One region of the Shewanella maritima genome, then DNA from elsewhere that is predicted to be linked to it. Evidence: predicted binding sites of a transcription regulator. Region 1 holds the regulator's gene; each other region holds the start of a gene.
What was found. Region 1 encodes sigma-54, which starts transcription at its own class of promoters, with help from an activator protein. Its sites were predicted from a motif close to GTTGGCACGNNNNTNGNNT; they were not measured.
Positions count from the first base shown of each region.

Region 2: a site for sigma-54 is predicted at 1,255-1,273, ahead of EXU30_RS00775 (nitrate reductase). Genes of this name have one in related genera too.
Region 3: a site for sigma-54 is predicted at 1,429-1,447, ahead of nirB (nitrite reductase large subunit NirB). Genes of this name have one in related genera too.
Region 4: a site for sigma-54 is predicted at 1,918-1,936, ahead of fliE (flagellar hook-basal body complex protein FliE). Genes of this name have one in related genera too.

Region 1 covers NZ_CP036200.1:1,595,184-1,598,390, reverse strand. The annotation lists gene ptsN (PTS IIA-like nitrogen regulatory protein PtsN) at 1-403, opposite strand, end outside; gene hpf (ribosome hibernation promoting factor) at 406-693, opposite strand; gene EXU30_RS06915 (RNA polymerase factor sigma-54) at 717-2,207, opposite strand; gene lptB (LPS export ABC transporter ATP-binding protein) at 2,353-3,087, opposite strand; gene lptA (lipopolysaccharide transport periplasmic protein LptA) at 3,096-3,207, opposite strand, start outside.
Region 2 covers NZ_CP036200.1:153,003-156,209, forward strand. The annotation lists gene EXU30_RS00775 (nitrate reductase) at 1-1,213, opposite strand, end outside; gene EXU30_RS00780 (cytochrome c3 family protein) at 1,474-1,824, opposite strand; gene htpX (protease HtpX) at 2,065-2,928, opposite strand; gene pepE (dipeptidase PepE) at 3,200-3,207, shown strand, end outside.
Region 3 covers NZ_CP036200.1:147,219-150,425, forward strand. The annotation lists gene nirB (nitrite reductase large subunit NirB) at 1-1,307, opposite strand, end outside; gene EXU30_RS00765 (glycosyl transferase) at 1,944-3,207, opposite strand, start outside.
Region 4 covers NZ_CP036200.1:656,024-659,230, reverse strand. The annotation lists gene EXU30_RS02845 (sensor histidine kinase) at 1-437, shown strand, start outside; gene EXU30_RS02840 (sigma-54-dependent transcriptional regulator) at 430-1,779, shown strand; gene fliE (flagellar hook-basal body complex protein FliE) at 1,989-2,330, shown strand; gene fliF (flagellar basal-body MS-ring/collar protein FliF) at 2,421-3,207, shown strand, end outside.

The DNA.
Region 1 (3,207 bases):
ATTTACGTAACTGTTTGAGTGTTTGCTTGTCATTAAGCTTTTCTGCAATACAAGCCAGCGTTGCCAAATGTTGCTGACATTGGTCTGACGGTACAATAAGCGCAAATAGTAAATCGACAGGTTTATCATCGATGGCATCGAAGTCAATCGCCTCATCGCACTTGATAAATACGGCGATAGGCTGTTCGATACTGTCTAAACGGCCGTGGGGAATTGCGATGCCATTACCTATACCTGTACTACCTTTTTTTTCTCGAGCGACAAGACTTTCGAAAATTTCTTGTGCTGAAAGGTCTGAGTATTGCTCTGCTGCGATTTCGCTGATGAGTTGCAATACCTTTTTTTTACTGCCCGGAGTGGCACAGGCAGTGCACTCCGGCTGCAGGATGGTACGAATTTCCATCATTAATGCTTGGTTAGCTTCTCTTTATGTTTGATTACCTGGCGGTCAAGTTTGCTGATCAAAGAGTCGATTGCAGCATACATGTCGCTGTGTTCAGAAGTGGCGAAGACTTCTCCTCCACTAAGGCTGACTTTAGCCTCAGCCTTTTGTACTTGTTTGTCGACATTTAGGATAACGTGCACATTGTTGATTTGCTCAAAATGACGCTCTAGTTTGGCAAATTTACTGTCAACATACTCTCTAAGTGAGTCAGTTAATTCAATGTGGTGCCCCGTTAGGTTTATTTGCATATATCGTCCTCCTTTGATTGAGCTTATAAGCTCTTACGTTGGTTTGAGGGCGGGATAAGCATTGCTTCACGGTATTTCGCTATCGTACGACGAGCAACATTAATCCCTTGCTCCGCTAACAGTTGTGCCATTTTGCTATCGCTTAATGGCTTTTTCTGATTTTCAGCGGCGACCAGCTTTTTGATAAAGGCGCGAATAGCTGTAGATGAGCATTCGCCGCCGTCATCTGTGCTGACATGGCTTGAGAAAAAGTATTTGAGTTCAAATAGACCGCGTGGCGTATGCATGTACTTTTGTGTGGTAACCCTGGAAATAGTGGATTCATGCATCTCGACGGCCTCAGCAATATCGTTGAGTACCATTGGTTTCATGGCTTCTTCACCATATTCAAAGAAGCCTTGTTGGAACTGTACGATACAGTTGGCCACTTTTAACAGGGTGTCATTACGGCTTTCTAGACTCTTAATGAACCACTTAGCCTCTTGCAAATGACCGCGAATAAACTGGCTGTCAGCCTGGCTCTTGGTGCTACGAGCCATAGAAGCGTAATGCTGATTGACACCAATTTTTGGCATGTTGTCAGGGTTAAGCTCCACGACCCAGCGGCCATTTTTCTTTAATACTGAAACATCAGGTATGACATATTCATCATCACTAGGTGTGATTGCCGCTCCAGGCTTTGGATTCAATGATTGGATCAGGTGAATTGCTTCCCTAAGTTCATCTTCTTTAAGCTTGGTTTTACGCATAAGTAAACGAAAGTCACGGCCAGCAATCAGGTCGAGATAGTTGGCAATCAACATACGCGCATTGTCAATATGAGGCGTGTCATTAGGAAATTGCGCTAACTGTATAAGCAGGCACTCACTTAGATCGCGCGCAGCAACGCCAATGGGGTCAAAATGCTGAATACGTTTAAGTACTGCTTCAACCTCCTCTAGCTCAACCTCTTCATCGCCCATAGCGCTAAGGATATCTTCGGTGCTTTGGGTTAAATAGCCTGTATCGTCAATGGCATCGATAATGGCTGTGGCGATGGCTAAATCGGTATCAGAAAAAGGAGTGAGGTTTTTTTGCCATTCCAAATGCTCGTATAGACCTTCTGTGGTCTCGCCTTGAAATGGCATATCATCGTCGCGTGAGCCAGAGCTGGTTGCGCCAGTGCTGGCAACTGGTGAGGCTGTATAGACTTCATCCCAGGTGGTGTCCATTGGCAGCTCGTCAGGCATAGATTCTTTATTGAGCGAGTCTGCGAGATCAACGTTGGAAGTATCTGTTTCAGCAGACTTTTGGCTTGCTTCACTAAAATCGGTATCAGCTTGATCTTGTTTGTCTTTTGAGGCGTCTTTACCGTCGTAAAATTCTTCTACTTCAAGCAGTGGGTTAGAGTCTAATGCTTGTTGTATTTCTTGTTGTAGCTCCAATGAAGACAGCTGCAGTAGGCGAATTGCCTGTTGCAGTTGTGGGGTCATAGTCAGGTGTTGACCCATTTTGAGCTGTAGTGACGCTTTCATTTACCACTTATCCCTAGGTATCGTATAAGAGACACACATTAATGCTTGTAATTGGTTTCCTTAGGAGAGACTGGATTGGTACTCAGTCGAAGCTAATGCTGTCGCCGCCCATGTAGTTGAGCGAGCGAAACCAAATCATCAATAACTATAGCTTGAATTGTTCACCTAAGTATACTGCACGAACTTGCTGATCGCTCAAGATCTCATCTGGTGTCCCCTCGGCAATTAAGTTACCCTGGCTCACGATATAAGCATGCTCACAAACATCGAGGGTTTCACGCACATTATGGTCAGTGATCAGCACCCCTAGACCACGAGATTTGAGTTGCTGAATAATTTTCTTGATGTCGATTACCGAAATTGGGTCAACACCCGCAAATGGTTCATCGAGCAAGATAAATTTCGGGTTTGCAGCCAGTGCTCGGGCAATTTCTACTCGGCGACGTTCACCGCCTGATAATGCCATACCTTGGCTATCGCGAATGTGAGTGATATGGAATTCTTCGAGTAAATGTTCAAGTTCTTCAACACGTTGCTCTTTAGTTAGCTCTTTACGTGTTTGTAAAACTGCCATGATGTTGTCGTGTACAGTTAGTTTACGGAAGATGCTTGCTTCTTGGGGTAAGTAACCAATGCCTTTGCGCGCACGCAGATGCATTGGATCAGAAGTTAAATCATCTGCATCAATTAAAATGCGCCCGTGGTCACTTTTTACAAGTCCAACAACCATGTAAAAGGTGGTGGTTTTACCTGCACCATTTGGGCCCAGTAGACCAACAATTTGCCCAGTGGAAACCGATAAGCTTACGTCTTTCACTACTTGGCGGTTCTTATAGCTTTTAGCCAGGTTTTCAGCCGTTAAGGTGATTTGCTCTGTCATTACTTAGCCTACTGATTACCTTGTGTTGATGGCTCTTGCTGTTGTTCTATTCGCCTTTGCGGCTCAGGCTGCTGCTCGACAGGTGCTTGCTCTGACGGATCTTGGAAGTTCTCTGGCTGG
Region 2 (3,207 bases), 1.4 Mb from region 1:
TGCCTAAAACCCAGATCGCTTTTATCTCACCGCTTGCTACTGCATCAAACATTTCTACCGCTGTTAGTCCTTTATGACCGACTATGTTTGGGGCTTCCCAGTGCTCGGCCACAAGGCTGCGCTCTTTATCAGCGAACCCTAGATGGCAAGCCAGCTGCGTTGCTAAACCGCCAACTTCGCGCCCGCCCATGGCATTGGGTTGACCTGTAAGAGAGAAAAAACCACTGCCTGGTTTACCTACCTGACCTCTGGCTAAATGACAATTAATAATGGCATTGGTTGTGTCAGTCCCAAGGGTTGATTGATTCACCCCTTGACAACTCGCAGTAATAACTTGTTGGTGAGCAACAAATAACTGATAAAACGCTAATACTTGATCAGCACTTAACCCTGTTAATTTGGCAATATCAGCATCTTGATAGTCTGTAGCAATCTGCTGAATCGCTTGGTCAAAATGCTCAGTATGCGCTTGTATATAAGGGGCATCTATCAAATCATGTTTGGCTAGATAACTTAGTAAGCCATTGAACAAGTGATGGTCACAACCAGGTTTAATCGCTAGATGAACATCAGCCTGTTTTGCGGTTGCGCTTGCCATAGGATCAACAACGACAATTTTAGTCCCATTAGCACTGCGTGCAGCTAACATGCGCTGGAATAAAACAGGATGTGTCCACGCTGCATTTGAACCTACAAGCACTATAACCCTTGCTTGTTCAAAGTCTTGATAATTGCCGGAAACAACGTCTTCACCAAACGCTCGCTGATGAGCACTCACGGCTGATGACATACATAAGCGCGAGTTGGTATCCACGTTAGCCGTACCAATAAAGCCCTTAGCCAGTTTATTGGCGACATAATAGTCCTCTGTCAGTAACTGGCCAGATAAATAAAAGGCTACCGCTTGTGGTCCATGCTCGCTAATGACTTCATTAAAGCGTTGGCTAATGGTGTTTATCGCATCATTCCATGAAATGGACTTTCCGCTAGCATCTTGCGGATATAAAAGATTAGTTGGCTGCTCAATACTGGCGAGAAGATTTTCGCCTTTAGCACACAAACGCCCTAGGTTTGCTGGATGCTTAGCCATTCCTGTTAGCGATAAACTGTCAATTTGATGCGTCGCTAAAGGTAATGCTTGATCGAGATTTGATGACACTTCAACGCCACAACCTACCCCACAATATGCGCAGCTTGAATTGATACTGGTCATTTGATCCCTTTTTAGTTAATACATTACGCCGTACCAACTAAAAGCGAATCTTATGCCAAGCGGTTAAGTCATTGAATTATTGTGATTTAAGTAAAAAAAATTAGGAAAATTGAATTGCATGCGCAATTAAAGTGCACAAGATTGCACCAATCATGTTCATCCTAGACTGGCACATAAAAGCAATTGGAAAGAATGGTTATGAAAATTTGAAGCTGCTACGGCGCTAACTATACAGCTAGCGCCTTAATCAAACTCAATAGCTATTTACGACGACTTTTACTTTTGCGTTTATCTAAATGGCAGTCATCACAGCCAGGAATTTCACCTACATTGTTGTAATGTGGTGCGTGGCAGTCAGCGCACGAATACATATTCTTGTGCGGCCGGTGGTGCATACCTGACATTTTATCCAAGGTGCCGTGGCAAGCCCGGCATTGGTCAAACTCATAAAGGCCATCTGCTGATGGTTCACCATTTTCATGGCAACTTTCACAGCCATTTGAAGCTCGCTCAATATGAAAATCAACTAAGTTTTGCTCAGCCTGAACCGGGGCTAATGAACTAGCCGCAATTGCAGCAACGATTAACGACATCAAGAACTTTTTATGCACATCCAACTCCACACACTTGATACATCACCAACAGCTAGAGGTTATGTATTTATTATTCTAATTACTTGATTTAGTGCATAAGTTATCAGGTATTGGATTAACTTAATGTGCTTTAGGTCAAGTATCCAAATCACAAGCCAATAACAATCAACCAACTAAGATCTAACTGATAAGATCAAAAAAGGGGAAGCGATGCTTCCCCTTATGCTTGCAGCTTGCGCCTTTTAGTTACGTCACGTATTAGCTAGATTGTAAAGCCGCAATACGTTTTTCTAATGGCGGGTGGCTCATCATTAATTCTGCCATTGAACGCTTACCGTTAATACCAAACGCAGACATTTGGGCTGGCATTGCACCGGTTTCAGGGCCTTGGCGCAATCGCTCGAGCGCTGCGATCATTTTGTTCTTACCCGCTAATTTAGCAGCGCCAGCGTCCGCTTTGTACTCACGGATACGTGAGAAGTAAGCAACGATCATTGATGCCAAAATGCCAAATAGTATATCAAGTACAATTACAACACCCATGTAGGCAAACGTTCCTAACCCTTCGCCTTCTTCATCATTACTAGCGACAAAGTTGTTGATAATGCCAGCTACTACACGTGCCGCGAAAATCACAAAGGTATTTACCACACCTTGGATCAAGGTAAGCGTTACCATGTCGCCGTTAGCAACGTGGCTTACTTCGTGTGCTAGCACGCCTTCAATCTCATCTTGTGTCATGCCGTAAAGTAACCCGGTACTAACCGCAACCAATGAGTTATCTTTACTTGGGCCAGTTGCAAATGCATTCATCTCAGGAGATTGATAAATTGCAACTTCAGGCATTTTAATGCCCGCTTGTTCTGCTTGGCGAGCAACGGTTTCGACTAACCAACGTTCAGTATTGTCACGAGGTTGAGTGATAACTTCACAGCCCATCGTCTTCTTAGCCATCCACTTTGAAATCGCTAAGCTAATAAATGCGCCGCCAAAACCGAAGATAGCAGCAAATACTAATAAGCCACCCATAGTTGAGGTATTCACCCCAAGAATAGACATCACAATTGATGCTACTACTAAAATCGCCATGTTAGTGGCAATCAATAAAAAGACGCGTTTCATCGCAGCTCCTGTTTGACTTAAGTCAATTGAAAGGTTGTTTCAGACATAATATGTCCGTAAAAAAGAAATTCAAGGGTGAAATGATTAAAAAAGCTTTACCTAATACTGGATGGCTAAATTTTGAAAGATTTGACTAAGTTTACCTATTAATTATTAAGTTTCTCTTAATAGTACTAAGCAGCTAATCGCAATAAGCGTATAGAGTTACCCATAGCGTTTTTGCTACACTGCATCAAACAAAATACTAAACAACGACTTAAAGGAAGTAATCATGTCTGT
Region 3 (3,207 bases), 1.4 Mb from region 1:
TCAACAATATCGCCCTTGGTCACTTGATGGCAGGAACATACAATCGAGGTATCTTTTAAATCGGCTTCACTTTCAGCGCCAGCTAGCAGTAAATCTACCGCTGAGCCTTCAATTTCATCTTGAGACAAATACAGATCTAACAGTTTGTTGTAATCAGCATTATCACCAATTAGCACTGCACCTTTGAGTAGCGTGCCTGACTCATCTAACCAAAGCTTTTTATAAATGCCAGCTTGATTGTCTGAAAGCTCAACATATTGGGCATTATCAAAACCGCGACTTTCACCAATGGCAGCGACATCAACACCTAACAATTTAAGTTTGGTGCTCATGTCGGCGCCTTTAAACTGTTGAGTTTGAGCCGCGCTATCGGTGCCCGCCGCAATATGTGATGCTACGACACGAGCCATTTGATAACCAGGTGCTACAAGTCCAAATATGCGCCCTTGCCACAATGCGCACTCGCCAATCGCGTACACATCTTTAGCCGAGGTTAAACAGTCATCGTTAATTTCGACACCGCCACGCTCACCAATCGCGATCCCTGAGCTGCGAGCAAGGCTATCTTGAGGTCGAATACCGGCTGAGAACACGATCATGTCAGTTTCAAGATAAGTATCATCATTGAAAGTCATTCGGTGCAGCGCGGTTTCGCCGTCTATAATCGCTGTGGTAGCTTTAGAGGTATGCACGCTTACACCCAGATCTTCAATCTTGCTACATAGCAGCTCACCTGCTTTGTCATTCAATTGTACTGGCATTAATTGAGGTGCAAACTCCACCACATGGGTTTTAACCCCTAACTGCTTTAGAGCGTTAGCAGCTTCAAGCCCGAGTAGACCACCACCAACAACAACCCCGACTTTAGACTTATTCGCTGCGGCAGTAATCGCCTCTAAGTCTTCAATGGTTCGGTATACTAAACACTGCTCACGTTCGTTACCGTTAATTGGCGGGACAAAAGGAAATGAGCCTGTGGCTAACACTAACTTGTCATAGCAAAAGCACTCGCCCGACTCTGTTGTAAGTGTTTTAGACTCGGTATCTATGCCAGTGACTTTGGCATTTAAATGCAGATTGATATCCTGACTTTGATAGTCATCAATACTTGCCAACATCAATGGGTCAGCACTATTTGTTTCAAAGTACTTAGATAATTGTACGCGGTCGTACGCTGGTCGAGGCTCTTCACCAAATACATGTATCTCAAAGCTCTGCTGCAACTTTAACGAACAAATTTGCTCGATAAAGTGATGGCCAACCATACCATTACCTATCACGACTAACTTAGGTTTTATGTCTGCCATTTCCGGCTCCTTCTGTCCCCACTACACACACGATTTATGTTCAAATTAATTTTTAGCCCGGCCAGCAAATGAATAGCTATTCACTATCGCCGTGCTTTTATTGAACTATCCTGCTGTGACTTTGCAGCGACCATGCCAAGGCGCACGTTCAACTAAACACTTGTTAAATAAAGGTTAAAACAAAACATTCAATTTTCCAGGCATTAAAGAATGCTCCGATTGAGAGCAACTGCACCAAATGAATGCGACAACAAAAACACGTAACCAACTGTTTTATATCTATAAAAATCAAATGCAACTACCACTTTAGGGGTAGCTTGGGGCGTATTCAAAGCATTTGCTCCTTAGTTTCCCCCCACAGGAATAGTTGGGTGTAACAGAGATGAGTAACAATAAATATTCATTAGAGGCGAAATTAGATAGGATGGAATAAGCGATGACTCGGTTCATGCAAATAGTCAAAATAGGCAATGAGTAATCGCTGAAAACAGTAAATACTAAAGAGTTAAAGATATGCTTGGTGAGAAGCTGTGATGCTACAGAGCTGTACTTTACAAATTAAGTCTACAAGTACTAATACAGCCCATAAGCTATCAGCCTAATTTAGGGATGAAGGTCAAGGTAGCGCAACCCAATTTATAATAAGACGTTTATTAAACTTTGATATTGAGGTCTAGCGTTGCGCGCTGGTTTAATACTCATACTTTCTAAGCAAGTGCATCTAAGCGAGTACATCTGAGCAACTTGCAGTTTAGCTTTACATTTTTGCTGATACCGTTGTTGCCATAGCGTTTGAACATAGACGTAATCATCAGTACTTAACTCAATCTCACTACAATTAGTAATCGTAGGATTGTTGGCTTTCACGGTTTGAGTTAATTCGAGCAGTTTAATTACCAGTGCTAGGCTAGACTCGACACTGCTCATCGCTTGTTCAAAAATCTCAGTCGCGTTTTCAAGCTTGCTAGCTGATCCAGATAATTCACCATGTTGCCAAATATGCATAAGCTCAGCACTATCGAGATCTGCCTGACCTGTTTTGGCACCGAAAAACGCTTCTAAACGAGTGCCAACATTAATCACACCTTTTTGGTAATGTGACTGATTCGAACAACCTTGAGTATTTAGCCAACTAACCTTAGTTGACACACGCGGGTTAATCTCGGTTTCACCTTGAAGCCCTTTAAAGGTTGCGACCAGCAGATCATAATTGTTATGGCCATTACTTGATAAAGGCTGCGCATTCGCCATGATTTTTGCGATCGCTAAATGCTGCTTATCCAGACCTGGATGAAAGTAACTGCGCAGCGACAGCCTTGCATTAGTCGGGTTCACACAACGAACCGCCATTTGAATTAAACTGCGCAAACCTAGCTCTTGATGCAAAGCTCGGCAATCATCAAGCACAGGTAACATATCGTGGGCTTCCACATAGACAATGTTATCGGATGTAAGTGCAGATTGTGCTTTTTCCGCTGTGGTAGCCGCTTTAATGTCCAGCGCATTAACACTGCAGGCTACGTGGCGGCGATGAGCCAAGGATAAACTATCGCCATGAAGCAAAACCCTGTGCCCTTGCTGAGCCAGCAGCTTTGCAGCGAGCAACAACCAGGGTAATTGCTCTCGCTTGCCTGCATAAACAGGCCAATCAATGTCCACCTTGAGTTGTTGCCAGCTAGGTGAAACCAATTGCTTGAGCGCCATTGCAGCACCAGCAATTTCTTCAGCGCTCTCACCGCGAACGCGCATTAACATCATCGCACTGGCCATTTGCACTTGCGACACTAAACCGCAAGCAAAGCCAGCAAATAGCTGCTGCGACTCGACTAAGGTTAAATTACGTGATCCTTTTACGCCCTTGCCTAACGCCTTGATCAATTGCTTAAAATCAACTGTTGCT
Region 4 (3,207 bases), 940 kb from region 1:
AGCTGATTGAGCGTGTTATGGATAACTGTGAGCCGATTGCGCTTAAGCATAGTTGCGAACTAACCGTTGAAAATACCAGTGAGAGCCAGATACAAGCCAATGCTAGCGCCCTAAGCTCAGCATTTAACAATCTAATCATTAATGCGCTGGAAGCCGGTGCTAACTTAGTCAAAATTGTTGCGAGTGAAGATCAGCAGCAAGTGTTTATTGATGTGATTGACAATGGCAAGGGTCTCGACAGTGCCAACGCTAAGCAAATTTTAGAGCCTTTCTTCACCACAAAGTCACAAGGTACAGGCCTCGGCTTAGCCGTGGTGCAATCAGTAGTGCGTAATCATCAAGGTGATATTCAACTTAAAAGCAAACCGGGCGAGGGCTGTCATTTCCGACTAACCTTTAATAAGCAAAATGCTCGTCAAGGAGGACAAGATGCCTGAAGCGAAATTACTGTTAGTTGAAGATGATGCATCTTTACGTGAGGCATTACTTGATACCCTAATGCTCGCTCAATATGAGTGCGTTAATGTTGCTAGTGCTGAAGATGCGATTATGGCGCTAAAGCAAAATACCTTTGATATGGTGATAAGCGACGTACAAATGCCAGGTATTGGTGGTTTAGGTTTGCTGAATTATTTACAGCAACATCACCCTAAAACGCCTATGTTGTTGATGACCGCATTTGCCACCATTGACAGCGCGGTAGAAGCGATTAAGCAAGGTGCGGTAGATTACCTCGCCAAGCCTTTTGCACCTGAAGTATTACTGAATCAGGTGTCACGCTACTTACCCCTTAATGACAACTCTGGGCAACCGGTAGCGGCAGATGATAAATCTTTGGCATTGCTGAATTTAGCTAAACGTGTTGCTAGCTCAGATGCGTCAGTGATGATCATGGGGCCTAGTGGTTCGGGTAAAGAGGTGATGGCGCGTTATATTCACGACAACAGCCCACGCCATGAAGCGCCGTTTGTAGCTATTAACTGTGCGGCTATTCCTGAAAACATGCTAGAGGCGACGTTGTTTGGCTACGAGAAGGGCGCTTTTACCGGTGCTTATCAAGCCTGTCCTGGTAAATTCGAGCAAGCCCATGGCGGAACTTTACTGCTTGATGAAATCTCTGAGATGGAATTGGGTCTACAAGCAAAACTGCTCCGAGTTTTGCAAGAGCGGGAAGTAGAGCGTTTAGGCGGACGTAAGACCATCAAGCTTGATGTGCGCGTACTGGCAACTTCAAACCGAGACTTGAAAGCCATGGCAACTTCAGGTGAGTTTAGGGAAGATTTGTACTACCGCATCAATGTATTTCCTCTGACTTGGCCAGCGTTAAACCAGCGCCCCGCGGATATTATTCCACTTGCTAATCACTTACTGGCTAAACATGCTGAGCGCTTGGCAATCACACCTGTGCCAACACTTGATGAAGCCGCCACGCGGCGGTTACTGACTCATCGCTGGCCGGGGAATGTGCGAGAGCTAGATAACGTGGTGCAGCGCGCCTTGATTTTACGAGTCGGTGATGAAATCAGTGCTAACGACATTATTCTCGATAGCGCTGACGTGCCAGCTGCGGTTGAACCCGCAGCAGAAGTGACTAGTGCGCCACAAGTGGAAGCGCTAGGTAGTGAGCTTAAAGCGCAAGAGCACGTGATTATTCTTGAGACCTTGAATCAGTGCAATGGTAGCCGTAAACAAGTTGCTGAAAAGCTTGGGATCAGTGCCAGAACACTAAGGTACAAGATGGCAAAAATGCGCGATATGGGTATTCAGATCCCTGCCTAAGTGCATATGAATAAGTGTAGCCTGTATGCTGTTATCAGCAGCAGGCTATTCTCTTTGTGTAGCTAAACCTCACAAGAAACAGCAACACTTGCTGAATTAATCAACAATCACTTCCCTAAAAAGTTCAACAGTTATTCTGTTGGCATCCTAATTGCTTTAACTCTATATAGATTGAGAATGCCGTCAATTAATCGACGAAGGAGTTAAACATGCAGATCAGCAACAACCCACTACTACAAGAAATGCAATCACTACGTGGTGAAATTGCTCCTTCAATTGACACCAACATTCGTCCTGGATTAACTCAGCAGGTAAACAACACATCGGGAGCTGATTTTGGTCAGCTGTTGTCAGATGCAGTTGGCAATGTAAGTGGGCTGCAAAAGAACTCGGCAAACTTGGCAACGCGCCTTGATATGGGTGATACAACTGTGACGTTATCAGACACGGTAATTGCGCGTGAGAAAGCCGGTGTAGCTTTTGAAGCAACCGTGCAGGTTCGCAACAAGTTAGTAGAAGCATATAAAGAAATTATGAGCATGCCAGTATAGCCACATTTAGTGACTTTCTTAGTTGGTGTTGGCAGACAGTGATTGACAGTTATTTAGATTAAATAGGTAATTATCGTGAGCACAGATGTGATGGTTGGAACGGATACCACAGTAGATACAGGTATCCAACAAGAGAACAAACCAGGCTTACTTAGCAGCCTGGGTGGCGTAGATATGATGCGCCAGGTGATCATGATCCTGGGCCTTGCTATCTGCTTAGCTGTTGCTGTGATTATTATGATCTGGGCGCAAGAGCCAGAGTATCGCCCGTTAGGTAAGATGGAAACGGATCAAATGATCCAGGTACTTGATGTGCTGGATAAGAACCAAATCCCATACAAAATCAATGTTGATGTGTTAAGCATTCCTGAGAATAAATACCAGGACGTAAAATTGCTGCTTAGCCGCGCCGGAGTTGATAGTGCAGCGCCCGCTGATGATTACCTAAGTAAAGACAGCGGATTTGGCGTGAGTCAGCGCATGGAGCAAGCGCGCCTCAAGCACAGTCAGGAGCTTAATCTTGCTCGCGCTATTGAAGAGTTAAACAGCATCAGCCGCGCCAAAGTTATTTTGGCCTTACCTAAAGAAAACGTATTTGCCCGCAATGCATCTAAACCTAGTGCAACGGTAGTTGTGAACGTACGCCGCGGCGGGTTAGGTCAGGAGGAAGTCGATAGTGTCGTTGATATTGTGGCTTCTGCCGTGCAAGGGTTAGAGCCATCACGTGTTACCGTTACTGATTCAAATGGCCGCTTACTTAATTCAGGTAGTCAAGAAGGTACATCAGCTCGTGCCCGCCGAGAACTAGAGCTAGTCCAACAAAAAGAAGCAGAATACCGTAAGAAGATTGACTCAATCTTGATGCCAATCCTTGGTC